DNA from 4 places in the Neobacillus phoenicis genome. Region 1 is predicted to be linked to each of the others. Evidence: riboswitches for the same ligand, from Rfam matches in the RefSeq annotation. Region 1 holds a riboswitch; each other region holds the start of a gene.
The links. Region 1 has a riboswitch for cyclic di-GMP ahead of AA0X95_RS23340 (DUF192 domain-containing protein). Riboswitches for the same ligand answer to the same signal wherever they lie in the genome.
Positions count from the first base shown of each region.

Region 2: linked by a shared signal. The riboswitch ahead of AA0X95_RS18365 (hypothetical protein) and the one ahead of AA0X95_RS23340 (DUF192 domain-containing protein) in region 1 are both predicted to bind cyclic di-GMP.
Region 3: linked by a shared signal. The riboswitch ahead of AA0X95_RS04480 (diguanylate cyclase domain-containing protein) and the one ahead of AA0X95_RS23340 (DUF192 domain-containing protein) in region 1 are both predicted to bind cyclic di-GMP.
Region 4: linked by a shared signal. The riboswitch ahead of AA0X95_RS24825 (anti-repressor SinI family protein) and the one ahead of AA0X95_RS23340 (DUF192 domain-containing protein) in region 1 are both predicted to bind cyclic di-GMP.

Region 1 is NZ_CP154847.1:4,552,699-4,556,911, forward strand. Features, by position in the region: gene AA0X95_RS23320 (pilus assembly protein TadG-related protein) at 1-607, opposite strand, end outside; gene AA0X95_RS23325 (TadE/TadG family type IV pilus assembly protein) at 617-1,000, opposite strand; gene AA0X95_RS23330 (prepilin peptidase) at 997-1,506, opposite strand; gene AA0X95_RS23335 (Flp family type IVb pilin) at 1,638-1,826, opposite strand; gene AA0X95_RS23340 (DUF192 domain-containing protein) at 1,843-2,184, opposite strand; cyclic di-GMP riboswitch class I at 2,313-2,399, opposite strand; gene AA0X95_RS23345 (spore germination protein) at 2,660-2,881, shown strand; gene AA0X95_RS23350 (spore germination protein GerPB) at 2,899-3,138, shown strand; gene gerPC (spore germination protein GerPC) at 3,191-3,805, shown strand; partial or broken gene AA0X95_RS23360 (spore gernimation protein GerPD) at 3,802-3,985, shown strand; gene AA0X95_RS23365 (spore germination protein GerPE) at 3,988-4,213, shown strand, end outside.
Region 2 is NZ_CP154847.1:3,547,030-3,551,242, forward strand. Features, by position in the region: gene flgB (flagellar basal body rod protein FlgB) at 1-284, opposite strand, end outside; gene AA0X95_RS18360 (glucosaminidase domain-containing protein) at 440-1,108, opposite strand; gene AA0X95_RS18365 (hypothetical protein) at 1,257-1,571, opposite strand; cyclic di-GMP riboswitch class I at 1,719-1,804, opposite strand; gene AA0X95_RS18370 (flagellar protein FliT) at 2,004-2,351, opposite strand; gene fliS (flagellar export chaperone FliS) at 2,366-2,746, opposite strand; gene AA0X95_RS18380 (hypothetical protein) at 2,869-3,750, opposite strand; gene AA0X95_RS18385 (flagellar brake protein) at 4,078-4,213, opposite strand, start outside.
Region 3 is NZ_CP154847.1:850,082-854,294, forward strand. Features, by position in the region: gene AA0X95_RS04470 (IS256 family transposase) at 1-515, shown strand, start outside; gene AA0X95_RS04475 (helix-turn-helix domain-containing protein) at 1,479-2,045, opposite strand; cyclic di-GMP riboswitch class I at 2,355-2,439, shown strand; gene AA0X95_RS04480 (diguanylate cyclase domain-containing protein) at 2,543-3,481, shown strand; gene AA0X95_RS04485 (hypothetical protein) at 3,537-3,671, opposite strand; gene AA0X95_RS04490 (helix-turn-helix domain-containing protein) at 3,837-4,213, shown strand, end outside.
Region 4 is NZ_CP154847.1:4,851,628-4,855,840, forward strand. Features, by position in the region: gene map (type I methionyl aminopeptidase) at 15-764, opposite strand; gene AA0X95_RS24820 (helix-turn-helix domain-containing protein) at 1,033-1,365, shown strand; gene AA0X95_RS24825 (anti-repressor SinI family protein) at 1,443-1,574, opposite strand; cyclic di-GMP riboswitch class I at 1,605-1,694, opposite strand; gene AA0X95_RS24830 (pseudouridine-5'-phosphate glycosidase) at 1,957-2,871, opposite strand; gene AA0X95_RS24835 (carbohydrate kinase family protein) at 2,868-3,836, opposite strand; gene AA0X95_RS24840 (hypothetical protein) at 4,100-4,213, shown strand, end outside.

The DNA.
Region 1 (4,213 bases):
TTTGCGTATCAATAATATCGCCAATCTTTAGTTCCTCTTGGTAGCCGTACCGCAAATTTTGTTCATAGGTTTTTGCTCCTGGTCCACTAAGTGCCAAGATGCCAAAATTCCCTGATGAAACTCCTGAAGAATCAACTTTCAATTGGTAAGTTTTGTTATATTCCAGAATCACACTCTCGTCGATCCCTAATGGAGCGGCACCTACTGCTTTTCCAATTGCTCCCAAACCTGCCGTAGCTCTGGCTGTAACGTCTGTTTTATCAAGACCAAATATTTTCATAAACGTTAGGTTTACTGTTTTCGTTAAGTGTATGGTAACTTTACTCCCCATGTTAATATCTAGATTTGATAACGTACTAGAAGATTTATGAGAGTCTAAAATGTATTGAACTGTACTAGTGACCTTTTGTTCCGTATTCGGCAGCTCCTGTGCACCTGAAAGAACGGCTGCATTTGCAACCTTTTGTAACTTCGCTTTTTCCATATACATTAGGCTTCCATCTATCGCCAGACCTGCCATGGATAGAATTGTCATTAGCGAAATTGCACCCAGGATGAGGACATTCCCTTTTTCATCCTTTAGGAATCTAATAAAAAATTTTCGCATTTTTATCCCTCACTCTACGCGAATCGTTGAACTTGTTTCGATGGCAAAATTAGAGGGGAAGAACTTAGAAATCAAAGGTGTCAAAAAGTTCATCGGATACGTTAGCTTTACTGTTACATAGTCTCCCGAACGCCTGACTGTATCCGCTGGAGTAATATTCACCTGTAATTTTGTCTGGTCCCCTAAATGCACGTATTGGTGGGCGAAAGTTGAAATATCAGCATCCTTCTTACCTAGACCACCTAGCCTAACCGTTTCCTGCGCAGCCATTTGCAAGTGCGCATAGGAATAAATCACTCTACCGAAATCTAAGATTCCTACCAGAATCAATAGAAAAATAGGAATAATTAGCGCTGTTTCCACCAAAGATTGGCCACGCTCATCCTTTTTCATAAAGAAATGACTCCAGGAAAGTAAGCTTGAAAGATGGCCCCTGCAGCGATGGCTACCCCGTAAGGAAGAGTGGTTTTGACCGAATCATTCTCCTCGAGTAAGGAAAGTCTCATCCCATGCCGCAGACCATGCATTAGGTACAATATTTTCTTTAAAAATCCTTTACGATAAAAAATAAATAGGATGGCCATAATCCCTCCTGCCAATGCCATGTATATTGATGCCATTAATACAAAACTGATACCTTTTAAACCGCCAATTACTGCAAGGAGTTTTACATCTCCCGCCCCCATTCCTCCAAGGAGATAAGGGATTAATAAAATCCACAAACCAACTACCGTACCAAGGAGCGCCTCTGCTAAGCCATGCCACCCACCGGTAATGGCGTGAACAATCCATGCTATTATCAAAAAGGGAAATAAGACCTTATTATATATTTTTCGTTCCTTTAAGTCGGTAATTACACATATGATTAAGAGAATAATTAATAAATAGGTACTCCACACATAAACTCCTCTCCTTTCCTTATAGAAGTTAAAGTACAGCGCTTAATTTATGTTTAAAGAAAAACAGCCTCACGTTTGTTTCGCACGCAAGGCTGTATTAGAAATTCAGTTTCTAGATTATTAACTATTAATCAACCTTCTCCGCCTGCACCAGCCTCAATTAAAGCGTCCTTAGCATCCGTAAATAACTTAACAACTTGATCTTTCATTATTAATAGTACTGCTACAGCGCCAACCGCAATTAGTCCTAAAACTAACCCATACTCAGTCATACCTTGTCCTTGTTCTTCAGTAAATAAAGCTTTCATTTTTTTCATCATTTGTAAAAACCCCTTTTCAATTTATAGTTAAATAGTTTCCAATTTTTGTTTCTGTTTTTTGAATCATGCCTGCTGGCAATTCTAATACTGACTTTGCTCTTTTGTGATACTTTCCTACTGTTGCAGGCTTTACCGTTTCGTCCAGGCCTACAATTTCAAAATCTTCACTTAAGTAAAGGACATCGATGGAATAATTCATGAAGAATGTGTGAATGGATTGGCAGGGTCGAATTAACAAGCCGTGTCCTGCTGGTAAACTTTTCGAAAACATCAGCCCTTTTAATCTTTTAAAAAAGGTATCAGCTGTTGATAGATTGTTTGCCAGTTCCGCTCCGTTTGACAGATTCACGACTTTCACGTATTTCACCTCCGAATAAAAGAAATAACCCCGCCTTTACCGAAAGGGGGGTTAGTAAAATAGACTGACTAAATAGACATAGGAAACCTATGAGTAAATAGTAGTACTAATATGAAACACCCTGTTCTTTCGGTAACTGGCTGGCGTAGTGCAAAAGCACCTTAGCCCCTTTAGCTTTGCGTCACTGATTTTCATCAGTTTTGCCTTTATCGAGAATCAGTGTTTGTTTGTCCGACTGATCTCTTAATCACATAATAGAACTTTTTTCCCTCAGAGAGCATCCTACTAAAATACTATTTTTAGTCGAAAACACTAGGTAATTATACCTATTTTCGACTTATACCCTTATAAAATCGACATAAAATTCGTATATAATCCTCAATTTACCTCCCTTGCCAATTTATTTAGGCGAATCATTCACCATACAATCGCCCATACATATAATTTATAGATACCAATAAAAAGGATGTTGATCATGCCAGCCATCGTTGGAGTTGCACAGGTTATTACCCTTGGAAGCAGTTCAGTTTTCCATATTGGTGATGTGTATAAAATTATGCCATTTTCTACTGCCAAAACTTTCTCTGGAGCTGGTTCCTTTAATACAGGGGAGAGTTTACGTCTAAACAACAACATGAGTTCTACAAATACATCAGACCAAGATGGAATCGATCAACCAATTACCCTCAACGCATAATAAATGGGTGGTCTAAAATGAATTACTATATTCAGCAGTCAATTCAAATTAGTTTTATAAGAATTGGAAGTATTTCCAATTCATCTGTTATGCAAATTGGAAGTGCTGGAATGATAAAACCTTCAGCATATCTATATAATACCGGTGGATTTACAGCTCCAGCACCTAAGCCAATAAAAGCTATAGGAAGTTTAGTAGGTACACCAGCCGTTCCATTACAGGCAGCTGTTAGAAAACATGAAAACACAGACAAATAATCCTTTCCGTTTCTTTTGGGTTCTTCGAGACTATCTATTGTGAGGTGATATCATGTATCAGGATTATTCTCAATATCTTCAATGGCTGCAAATGTATATTCAAGCACAGGAAAAGAGGATCGTTACCTTGGAGGCTACCGTTCAAAAAATGCAAGAAGAAATGAAGCAAATAAAGGAGAAGCAGCCTATTCGAGTCGATAAAATTGAATATAAATTTGATCAATTGAAGGTAGAAACTCTTGAAGGAACCTTAAACATCGGCCTTAATCCTTCCGATTTGTCTGAAATTGAAGACTTTGCGGTACAAAATCAATCATTAAACGTTCCTCCACCACCAAAAGATCAAATGCAGAGATCTATGAAAATTGAAGAAGCCATTTACCGATATCTTGAAACAGATTTACCTTCAATAGTTGAATACACCCAAAGAGAATTAGAGGTCCCACCAAATGACGCCTACTTATCCTTTATCAAGCAGGATATTACTAAACAGTTACCTAACAGAGTCGAACAACATTTAAAAATGAATTTACAAAATAACCGTTCAGCGGAGAATGAAAATATAGATGACATAATTATCGAATCGATTAAGCAGGAGATAAAAAATGGTGTGGCTATTTTCTTCAAGAACCTGCCAGAACACGTGAAAGGGATGAAAGCAGAATGAACTTTGAAGTCTATAATCGAGAAGCTTAACGTCCAAAATATAAAAATTATTGGGGTTGCCAGCTCATCATTAGTCTTGGTAGGCGATACGGAATCGATTCAATTAGCCTCGACTTTTGATACCCCACCTGAATCTTTAATCATTGGACCTTTTGTACCGCTGCAATCGGACGTGACTTGATCATGCTTACAAGAACATCATGTGTAGATGCAATCAATATAGACATCGTTTCGTTTGCTTCTATCCTCCAGCTAGGAGATTCCTGTATTATTAATGGATTTTCTAAAGCACTCGCTGTACAAAGGGAAGCAGAACAGTTTTATGGGAATGAAGGGGATCTTATTTCCTATCCTGTCTTTTCCGAACCAATTCCTTTCGAATCAATTAACGAGTACTTCTCATTCTCTC
Region 2 (4,213 bases), 1.0 Mb from region 1:
TCGATATCTACGTTGTTACCGTTATTTTGCATAATTGAACCTGTATTCTCCACTATGTTTGCTGAAGGGATCAAAGATGGAGTCCCTATGACCATATGCCGAGAGTCCGTTCGGTTTCCAGAAAAGTTTGTTTGATTGGTTAAGTGTTTTTTTAAGATATCCTCAAACACTACTTGTTTTGATTTATAACCTGGTGTTTCTGAATTTGAAATGTTATTTGAAATTACTTGTTGTCGTAAACTGGAAGCGTCTAGCGCTTTTTGCAGGAGGCTAATATTGTTCAAAATAGTCCCCCTCCTTTCCATCTTTAAAACTTTGACATATTTCGATATTTATCAACAAATTCAATATGTCCATTCATCAATATACTATATAAAAGGTGTATTAATCTACATATTTTTACATAGTTTATTATGGTAAGAGAATTTTTTGTGAATTATCAGGCTTTTAGTTCCCCAAAAAATTTACTGACACCAGAAACCCAATGATTGTTAAGGTTCGTTGGATCATTCGCCGCACCCACTGGAGCATATTTTGCTGCAATTTTGGTTATATTTGATAGGCCCATTCCTAAATAATTTTTACTTATATTACGAGCCATATCCATAATACTTTCCTCAATGGAGGTATAGGATCTTAATCCGTTTTTCCCCATCATTCCAGCTATATTATTCTTTACATATGCTGCTTTTGAGGTCCCATTTCCTGTTTCGTGCTTTGCAATAGCCACTAATAAGGCGGGGTCCACATTATATCTTTGTCCAGCTTGAAGGAAGGCATTCCCCATTCCTTTTAATTTCCCACCAAGTACCTGATTTATTTTTTCTGCACTAATGGAGCTAAAACGTAATGGCTCGTCTGAATTTGGTGTCAGATGATCCATTTCTACATTTGGAAAATCATTGTTAAAGGACATATTTTCTATTAAGGAATTGAAAGTGGGCTGAATAGTAGATGGAACCTCATTTTGCATTAACTCACTTAAAACAGATGTAAACAGATTAGTGAATTCAGAATTAGAATTTCCCATTTTTGAATTTAATTTTTCATTACGAACTAATGTATTTGTTAGCATGGTTTTTGTAAACCAATCATCACCTATTTTCAATGGTAGGCTCCTTTCTTCTAATAATTATTAAGTTTTGGCAACACAGAAAAGATGCGTGACTACGGTTTAGTATACGTGGTCACGCACCATTAAGCAGCCATTTCTCATTTTCATGATTTCACTTTGTAGAATTTTCAAACATTTTAAATTAGATGGCACCTTCTAACATTCTGCTTACATCACCTAAACACTCTTCCGATAACATAGAAATACATGTTAGTTGGCCATTTTCAATTTTGCCTTCAACTAGAACAATATGGTTGGTCTCCATTTCTTGTTTGAGCGCAAGAATCTGCTTTCCCATGTAAACTACATTCTTCACTATATAGTAAGTACAATTCATTGGATAACCAAGCGTTATTCTAACGGGTCTCTTGAAAAAGGGCTTTTTCTTTTTAAATTCCATTAAGTCTAAAATCTTACGGTTGACTTGTTCGTCTGCTTTTACTTGTTGTAGGAACATTTTTTTCCTCTCCTTTAACCAGTTGTTAAAGAGTATAAAAATAACCCCGCCTTATCGAAGGGGGGTTAACAGACAGAAAATACCTTTGTAAGTATAGAAGTCCTATACTTATGTAGACATTTAATACCTAGGAAAAACACCCTATCTTTAGGCAGCTGGCTGGCATAGTATTTTTCTCCTTAGCCCCTATAGCTTTGCGCCACTGATTTTCATCAGCTTTGCCTTGAATGAGATTCAATGCTTTTTTAAACTAAAGGAATCTCTAATCAAATAATAGAATGTTTTAACAATATCGAATATCCGACTATTTACCCATTTTTGTCGAATAGACTAGGTAAATAGAACTAAAGTATAGATAATTTCGTTGAGAAATCATGGATTATGTCATAAATTGTCATTTTACGTACTAAAATATAGTAACAAATAACTTGATCACCTTTTTGAATCTAAAAATACTCCATTGGTTTGTGTAATAAACGGCCTATATTGTTGAGAAACCTGTTTTTGCTTCTTTAGTTGATTTAAAAGAACCTGGGTTTCTGTTAACTTCTTTTGTAGTAATGGTGCTATGAGTTGATCTAAACTATGTGTGTTCTTTAACCATTGTTGTTCTTGTGATGAATAGATGTAATTCTTTTCCTTTACCTTCCATTCGTCAACTTTACTCATCAACGAATTCCGTTTATCCGTTAGCTTTTCAAATTCCTCAAAATCATCTTCATTTAAAGAGTGTTTCATTTTTACTGTCAATTCATAAATACCTTTCAGTAATTCCTCCATTATCCTTCCAGTCCTTAGCTTTTAGTTTTGATTTGTTTCATTGCTGTAGACCAGGTTTCTGATAATTCCAAGGCAAACCCTTCTACTTCTTCTAGTATTGCCGAATTTTTATTTAGATTTGCTTCAATTAAACGAGACTTCATATAATCATACATGGTAAGCAAGGGATCGGATACAGTATATCCCTTTTTTAAAGTAATCATTAATTCACTTAGAATATCTTGTGCTCGTAAATTATAGCCGTGACTTTCTTCCATGTTTTTATTCTCTAATGACTTCTTAGATAAACGGATGAATTTCACCAATCCCTGGTACAACATGAGTGTTAGATCCTCTGGCTTTGAGGTAGTAACAGCTTGTTTTTGATAGGTTTGATATGGATTATTTAAAACCATGATAGATTTCTCCTTTTAATTTCGTTTCCTGTTATTAATATATTATCGGAAACATTTTTTTAAAGTTAAGTAGAAAAAATAAAAAGATAATCCAATGACATGGATTACCTTTATTGATTTTTTTAACTGCCTACCTGAAGGACGATTCCAAATCCATCAATAATGTAGTTAAGTCTTTGATTATAGGATTTTAGATTTTGAATTTTTGCTGCATCTCCTAACTTATTAAATGCAGTAATTTCCTTCGCTAGCTTTGAGACTTCCAGTTGTAATTCGTCGTTACGTTTCTTTTCTTGTCTTAATTTTTCCTGAAGAACTGCTTTTTCATGATTAATAGTTGATTTCATCGTCTCTACTTCTTGGACCGCTTCCTGGTTTTGAAGAGCCATATTAGTCAGTTGATATAATCCTCTTAACATTTCATTTAAATTCAGATCTGGCAGTTGCTGGACATTCGTAATGAGTCCTGACAATATATCCAATAGGTCACTGTCTTGGGAAGTTTTCGATTGAACAGCTGTAGACGCTGGGGCTCTTTCTTTCATATTCTCAACCGCTACCACAGGTACATCGGTTTGATTAATTGTTGTAAATTGGTAAGTCTTTTGACTAGATTCTTGTTTTTTATCCTCCGATTTTAGTAACGTATAATATTTATAGTTAACTGATTGATACCCGCGATTTAATAAGTGTGCAGCCTCTTCTAATATATCTGTAATATTTAGTGCGCCTTCATCTTGTCGATCTTTAATATAATGAAAAAGGAGTTCAATTTCATTTTTCGTCCATTTACGATTCACTTTTTTTGATTCTTTGTCATTTTGACTACCATTTTCCTTACTCTTCATGCTTACTATCATCAAATTGTTATAATAAAAAACTAATGTTCCATAACTCAAATTGTTTTTATTCTCCAACTCATGAATGAAAGCCTCTTCTGATTGTCCTATTTCCCGATCGACTAGTGCCTCTTTTAGCTCAAATAAAGCGGATTTTAAACTCATAAGAATACCTCCTACATGGTTATTTGAAATGAACGTATTGGTACAAAAGCAATATTATCCTAAAAGACAAAAAGCATCAAAATAATTTGTTTTTCCAAACGCACTTCATAAAAGGTGTATTTACTATATGTATTCGCTCTTATGAATTTTTTATGGGTGTCAATCAAATAAAAAAAGATCATTACTAACATTTACATGAACATGTTAATTATACAAAATTTGTAATTATCTGCAAATAATTTTTACATTAATGCGAATCATTTAAAAGCCCTCTTTCAAAAAGAGGGCCAGGATTATATAAATAATAGCTTATCAAACTTATTTTGATTATCGTACCTTCATCCGAATCTGCCTTTGCTTTTCAAAACAATGTTGGATGATTTTCTTTTGATCATGTTGGTTCAAATTTGAAAATTGTATGGCGACATGTTTTCTTTCTTGATCTTTCAACAATGTAATTCTA
Region 3 (4,213 bases), 1.7 Mb from region 1:
GTCTTCAATCCCCTAAAATGGTGATTTCTGATGCTCATGGTGGCTTAGTTACCTCCATTAAAGAATCATTTCTAGGAACTTCATGGCAGAGGTGTAGTGTTCATTTTTTAAGAAATATCATGGATACTATGCCGAAAAAAGGTACTGCTGAGGCTCGTCAGGAATTAAAAGACCTCTTTCAAAACTCAGATTTAAGTGTGGTAAGAGACTTGAAAAATCGCTTTGTAGAGAAGTATCAAGATACCAAGGGATTCGCAAAAGTAATTGAAACATTAGAAAATGGCTTTGAAGATGCAATCCAATTTCATTCACAGCCGGTCCAGTATCATAAGCACTTACGCACAACGAATATGCTAGAGCGCTTAAACCAAGAAGTACGGAGGAGAGAAAAAGTCATACGTATTTTTACAAATGATTTGTCCGCTATCCGAATAATTGGATCCGTATTAATGGATATTGAAAAAGATTGGAACAAAAATAATGTTCCTTACCTCAAGAAAACAAATGAAAAATAACTCTCTACTCAAGTGGAGTGGAAAAGCCTAATTTCGAATTGACATCGAGCCTCCAGCGGGCATGATGTAACGCCAGGAAGCCAGGAGTTTAACAACACCTGGCTTGCCCTCCTAGGCTATCATGCCCGCCTCTCAATGTAAATTCGAAATAATATAGTTCACCTTACTAATTTTTTTATTGATCGGAATCATTGTTGACACTTTTACACAATTAAATGGACTTGACTGTTGTATGAGCCCGAATTGCCTGATGGAGAAGGGTTACGGTCGCATAGAAGGGTTCTAAGAGCCCGAATTGCTTGATAGAGAAGGGTTACGGTCGCATAGAAGGGTTGTATGAGCCCGAATTGCCTGATGGAGAAGGGTTACGGTCGCATAGAAGGGTTGTATGAGCCCGAATTGCCTGATAGAGAAGGGTTACGGTCGCATAGAAGGGTTGTATGAGCCCGAATTGCCTGATGGAGAAGGGTTACGGTCGCATAGAAGGGTCCTACGAGCCGAACTACCTGATGGAGAAACAAAAACACCTTGCTTGCCCTCCCCCTCTAGGCAATAATGCCAGCCTCTCGATGTAAACTCAAAATAAATGTAATTCACCATACTTAATTTTTTTATTAGTCGAAACCATTGTTGACACTTTTACACAATTAATTGGACTTGACTGATTTTGTCTTATTTTAGAACAGTTAAAGGGAATTTCTCCTCTTATTTCTGCTTCTTAAGCTTACTTTTTATACAATAGTGGGAATTTCTCCGCTTATTTCTGCCTCTCAAGCTTCCTCTATATACAATAGCGTGAAATTCTCCGCTTATGAATTCTCCTACCTACACGAAAATCAACGATGAATGATAACACAGCCAATGGATTAAAGTGCCCGCCGCCCGAATGATCGATAATCTTTTGGAGGCTTCTACTGCAAGAAATCAAGGCTAGCAGGGCTTTACCTACTACTAACCAAACGTTTATTCTTCCGAGTCCTCAAGTGCTTCGATAAATTCAGATGCTTTGATTCCTAGCTTTGAGGCGATAATGAAGATGGTTCCAAGACTTGGTTCTTGAATGTTTCGTTCTAGTTTACTCATATATGACACGCCGAGCGCACAATTAAATGCCAGGTCTTGCCGTGTTATGTCCTTTGCCTCCCGAAGCCTTTTTAGTAATTTTCCTATATATTTTCCTCTTTTTTTCATTTTGTTGCTCCCCTCTTTAAGTAAATTTGAATATACGCGATAAATAGATTTCAATTGAATGGCTTTTTGAATCATGCGTTTAAATGTAGAGCGGGAAATCCCATGATCGTGGTATTCCTCATGGATCGCTTTTAAGATGGCTCCAATTTTCGCATGAGAGACGCCCGGTATTTTCGCTGAAAAACGGATCAGCCGTTTCAATCCGATGAGTTCTCCTTTAGAAAAAGTCGGTTTCGTTTCTAAGAGCCACATTTCAATATGATAATTAAATTCCTTTACACTCCCAAACTGTGAATAGTGTTCATAACGATCCATAGAGCCTGATTTTAGATTCTTCATCCCGTAACAACCTTTCGTCGATAGAGTGGATGCCTGTTGGCAGTTCCTAGAATATCGGGTTTTGAGAGAAGTATCGAACCGCTCTATTTCCAGTTAGAGCGCATTTTTGTCGTCCAATGGACCATTTTGCTTTCAAAGTGAAAAAAAGAAGCGATTTTGGTATTTTTGGGGTAGATTTCTACCAAATTGGAGGAACCAACGAGTTTGGGGATCCGTTCCCGGTGCTTATTGAATTAGGTCTATTGACCTGGTTTTATTTGGCAATTATAATTTAGTAAGATAGATGTTTACTAATTTTAAAATTAAATAGACTGTGAAGGGCAAATTCATTGAAAGATGAAGACGCAAAACTATAGGGACTAAAGTCGTGAGACCATGTTAGCCAGTTACCAATATGCATGTTCCAGTTAAATGGACTAATCTATGTTGGGTTGGTCCATTTTTATTTTGATCAAGAATTTAAAGAAACTTTTATCAGAGAGATAGGAGAAAAGGAAATGAAGGTAACGGTCATCCTTTTATTAGTAGTAGTTGTTGTTCTTCTGGTGGGATTTCTTTACGGAAAGTTAAAGTGGAAAAGAAAATATCAAACCATCTTCCAATTAATAGAAAGTTCAAAAGATGTTGTTTATTACTATGAAGTATTGACGATGAAATTTAAATATATAAGTCCTTCCATCGAAACGTTTTTGGGCAAAGGAGTTATAGAAGAAGCTGACTTAAACCCTTACGCACCCTTTGAAAGGGTCCATCCTGATGATTATGAAACACTAGTTCATAAAGTAAGCGGAGAAATGGATTATTCTGAAATCCTCATTCAGCGTTGGAGAGACAATGATGGAAACTATAGGTGGTTTGAGGAATACGCCACACCTATTTATGAAAATGGGCAATTAGTTGTCATACAAGGAATTATGAGGAATATTGACGAAAAAGTAAAACTCCAACAGGAATTAGAATATCGAATCCACCACGATCCCTTAACAGGTATTTATAATAGGGAATATTTTGAAATGAAATTTGAAGAGCTCAATAGAAAAATAAATGTCCCTGTTGCATTAGTTGTGTGTGATGTAGATGGTCTTAAATATGTGAATGATCATTTTGGACATAAAGCTGGAGATGAATTAATCAAAGGGGTTGCAGCACTTATCAATCAATACTCATCGGATGCGATATCGGTGGCACGAATTGGTGGGGACGAGTTTATTATAATGGTAACTAATCAGTCGGAAAATCTAGTCCAACATTTGGTATCTGAAATTCATAAGGATATAGAAAAGTATAATGCTAATTCGTTAGTCGTTACGATTAAAATGTCGATCGGATATAGCTATGCTTCCGGTTCAGTAGGACAAATGGAAGGATTATTTTCCCAGGCAGATAAAAATATGTATAAAGATAAAAGGAGCAGAAAAACTCTTTTGATGAAATAGATGAACTTCTAATTTACCAATTAGACAAATTAGAAGTTCAAGACTTATTTAACAGTTAATGTTGATTGGGTAAATCATGATTTGGAAGAGTAGTTAGTATATCATTTGTAATGGTAGTGAATAAATCATTCCCGTCGATATTTAGCATTACTAGTAGAGTTGCTATTAAAATAAAAGTTAATCGTTTCATTTTTTCTTACCCCCTATATGATGATAAGGCAATCATACTATATTTTAAGACTATAAAAATTTTCAATAATGGGAGAAAAGTATGGTTGAATCGGGGGAACGCTATAAATTATGCCATTATTTGGTTTGGAATATAACTATAGTTGTATTTTTTGGGGGTAGTCAAATGTATGAGAAGGCGCAAATAATAGGAAGTAATATTAAATATTTAAGGAAATATGCCCAAATTACACAAAAACAGCTAGCAGAAGGAATTGGGACCCAGGCACAAATTAGTAGAATAGAAAAAGGAGAAGTCATTCCACTTTCTACTACACTTTACGAAATAGCAGAGAAGCTGGGCGTAGACGTTAATTATTTTTATGATTTAGCGTATACTCCGAGAATTGATTATGTAAACGAAGTAAAATATCAAATTCGGAAAGCAATAAGAGATAGAAACTATTCCGAGGTCGATCGAATTATCAAACAAGAAGAACAAAACAGAGCGTTTAAGAATGGTAGTAACCTACAATTTATTTTGTGGCATAAAGGAATAACAGA
Region 4 (4,213 bases), 300 kb from region 1:
GAGTCAACCTCATTTTATTTTTGCTCTGTTAAGATAATAGGGCCATCCTTAGTAACGGCAAGTGTATGCTCATATTGTGCTGAATATTTTCCGTCTACAGTTCTTGCGGTCCAGCCATTCGTATCCATCTTCGTTTGATATTGACCGATATTCACCATTGGCTCAATCGTAAAGACCATTCCTTCTTTAATCCTGGCCCCTTTTCCTGGCAGCCCGTAATGAGGAACATCCGGTTTCTCATGAATCACAGCCCCAATGCCATGTCCAATAAAGTCCCTAACAACCGATAATCCTTCACTTTCCACATAGGTTTGAATCGCATGCCCAATATCACCGATTCGATTGCCGACAACGGCCTGCTCAATTCCTTTATATAGTGCTTCCTTTGTCACTTTTAATAAATGCTCTGTTTCCTTAGAGACATTTCCTACTGCATAAGACCACGCAGAGTCCGCTAAGGCACCATTATAATTTACGACCATATCGATGGTAACAATATCTCCTTCTTTTAATGGCTCTTTTCTTGGAAAGCCATGGCATATTTCATCATTGATACTTGCACATGTTGCATATTCATAGCCTTTGTATCCTTTTTGCTCTGGGGTTGCCTTGTGTTCGGTTAAGAATTTATTGACAAACTGGTCAATTTCCCAAGTAGTTACTCCTGGCTTAATTAATTTAGCAATTTCCTTATGACAGGCCGCAAGGATTTCTCCAGCCTTTTTCATCGCTTTAATTTCACGTGGTGATTTCAGGACAATCATTCTTTTCCCTGCCTTTTTGATTATTTTTATGTATAGTAAGCTTTACAGTAAGTAAAAGAAGTTTAAGATACATTCTCATTTGGAAACACTATTAATATTAACTCGAATCCGTCATTTTTTCAAAAGAACTTCTTACCCGTGGGTTTTTCAAGATGACCATTTTATAATATTCACTATTTTGTCATATTCCTTCGTTCTTAATATGGTACTTTTTCATTCTTTTTGATAGAATTAACGTATAAATATGTTTAATAGGTGTGTGAATGGAATGATTGGTGATCGCGTAAAAAAATTTCGCTTAGAAAAGAAGATGTCTCTTTCAGAACTTGCAGAGCAAGCTGGGGTCGCTAAGTCTTATTTAAGCTCTCTGGAGAGAAACCTGCAAAAAAATCCATCTATACAATTTCTCGAAAAAATTGCTGCCGTTTTAAATCTACCCGTCGAACATTTAATTCATGAACAAATTAACAAGGATGATTTAGACAGTGAATGGATGAACTTAGTTAAAGAAGCTATGGGTTCTGGGGTTTCAAAAGAGCAATTTCGTGACTTTCTAGAATTTAATAAGTGGAGAATAAATCAAAATAATAGTAATGATTAATTTTATTCTATAAAGAAGAAAAGCATTCTACAAAAGAAACCTCTTTTAGTAGAATGCTTTTTTAAATATGTAACAAGTTAGTTCTTTTGAACTTCTTGGTGGAGGAAATCACGAACATCTGTAATAGATAAGCCAAGTTCTTTTGCTTCTAAAATTAGCGCCATCCATTCCTGATCAATTACATCCACGTCTCTCTCTGCAATAATCATTTTTTCTCCCCCTAAAATACACATAGTATTCCAGGTAACCCGGCCATCATAGCAAGAAAGGCCTGCCTTAGATCCTCGGCTTTGCGTCCCTACTTTTCAACAGGTTTGCCTTTTTCTGTTTATTCTACAACTTAAGTATTGCATTCTTCCATTTTTATATTATTTATCTAGGTATAAATACTTAATACTAAATGATATGTTCATTATATCTAGTCCTTTTATATTAGGTTGTTGTTTTTTGTCTTTTTTTTATAATTTTCAAACTACTTTTATACACAAATTATCCTATTTTTCTACAAAAACTCCCTTTTCCCTCCACTTTCAGTAAAAGAAATTAAAAAAAGAAGGATATTAGGTCAAATCCTCCCTTTAAAATAGTATATTATTTGCCGCCTTTTACTGCTGCAATACGAGCACCTATTTTGGCATTATGTTTTACCAGTGCAATATTTGCTTCTAAACTTGACCCTGCTGTTAGCTCTTTTACCCTGCTTAAGAGGAAAGGTGTGACCTCTTTACCATGAATCCCTTTACTTTTTGCCTCGTTTAAAGCAATCTCTATAACATTATTAATTAAAGCTTCATCCATTGCATAGGGTTCTGGAATGGGGTTGGCAATGACGATTCCACCTTCTAAACCTAAATCCCATTTAGTCTTCATTAATGCTGAGGCTTCCTCTGGTGAATCCACTCGGAAATTTACTTTATAAGGGCTTGTTCTCGTATAAAAAGCTGGCAGAATCTCTGTTTGATAACCAACGACGGGCACTCCGTTGGTTTCTAAATACTCCAATGTTAAGCCTAAATCAAGAATTGATTTTGCTCCAGCACAAACGACTGCTACATTTGTTTTTGCTAATTCCTGCAAGTCGGCGGAAATATCCATTGTTACTTCTGCGCCGCGGTGAACACCGCCAATACCACCTGTCACAAACACGTTAATTCCACCCATTTGTGCACAAATCATGGTCGCTGCAACCGTTGTGGCCCCGTGTTTTTGTGTTGCGATTATGTAGGGAAGATCCCGCCTGCTAGCTTTCATGATCTCCTTACTAGTGCCTAAGAATTCTAATTCCTCATCAGATAAACCGATTTTGATTTTCCCATTAATGATGGCAATAGTTGCTGGTACAGCGCCATTCTGCCTGATAATTTCTTCTACTTCTCTTGCAGTCTCTATATTCTGAGGGTACGGCATTCCATGTGAAATAATCGTCGATTCAAGTGCAACAATTGGCTTCCCTTCTCTTTTTGCTTCAAGTACTTCCTCTGAAAAGGACAGGTATGCTTGGTTCATCGTTTGGTGACCCCTTTACTAAAGTATTTCTGGTAGGTTTCAAGTAAGGATTGCTGGTTTAATTCGGGATTTACCGTTTCATTTGAATGAATGGTTATCAATGAGCATGAAAGACCAATTTTACAAGAATCTTCGGTACTCAAACCCTTAAGATATCCAAATATAATTCCGGCAATGAGAGAATCGCCTGCCCCAGTTACATCCACAATAGGAACAGTTGGAGGTATTAACGCTCCCGCTTCGCCATCCTTTGTATAATAAATTAATCCCTTCTCACCTCGGGTAATAACTACTTTCTCCACACCTTTTTTCATAATGACTTCAGCTGCTTGGTAGAAGTCTCCTTCTGATCTTATTTCTAGGTTGGATAACGCCTCTGCTTCTTTATGGTTGGCTACAAGCCAGGTTACACCTTCAAGGGATGCTGGGAGCTTTTCTGTTTTAGGAGCGGAAACTGTAGCAATACAAATAGGTTTGTTGAAGTTTTTACAGTCAGTAATTACTTGTTGAATGATGTTTTTTGGAAAGTTTGTATCTAATAAAATCATTTTTGACTGTTCTATATGCATCCATATCTCTTCAAAAATGGTATCTTTCACTTCATCATAAATAGCCATATCGGCTAGTGCGATTTCCATTTCACCTAATGGATCAAGTACGGCAGTATAAGTGCCAGTAGATTTTCCTTGTATGATTTGTGTAGGGCATACTTCTACAAAATGTTTAGTGTTTTCTAGGAGCCATTCCCCTTCAGGATCTGAGCCAACATATGCAAACAGAGATGCTTTTAGACCTATTCGGCCTGAGTTTTCTGCAATATTTCTTGCGACTCCTCCCCGTGACATGGAGCTTATGGCTGGGTTTGATGTTCCATACTTCAACTGTTTAATCGCCTGAATTTTACGGTCTACATTCGCTCCACCAATACAGAGAATATCAAAAATGATTGCTTCCTCTTTGTTCATTGTTAGCATCCACTCCTTAAGATCCTTTGTTAAGCAAGTCAAAATTTCAAAATATTCCCTACTCATATAACTATTACGATACGTATCTTGAAAATCCTGTTATAAAAATAGAAAAACATTTTGCTATTTGAATACACTGCTTAGCAACAAGGATTTATGTTAATAAAATTTGTCTAAAATGTGACAGATAACATATAATATAAACAACATATAAATATACTAAATATTATTAATATTCAAAATAAAGGTCGGTGTTTAATGCTATGACTGTGATTCATGTTTTAAATTACTCGATTCCGATTGCGTTTATGGTGTTTGCTGGTTTTCTACTCGACCGTATGTGCAAACCGGCCAAACAGGAAGACGCCTCGACTGGT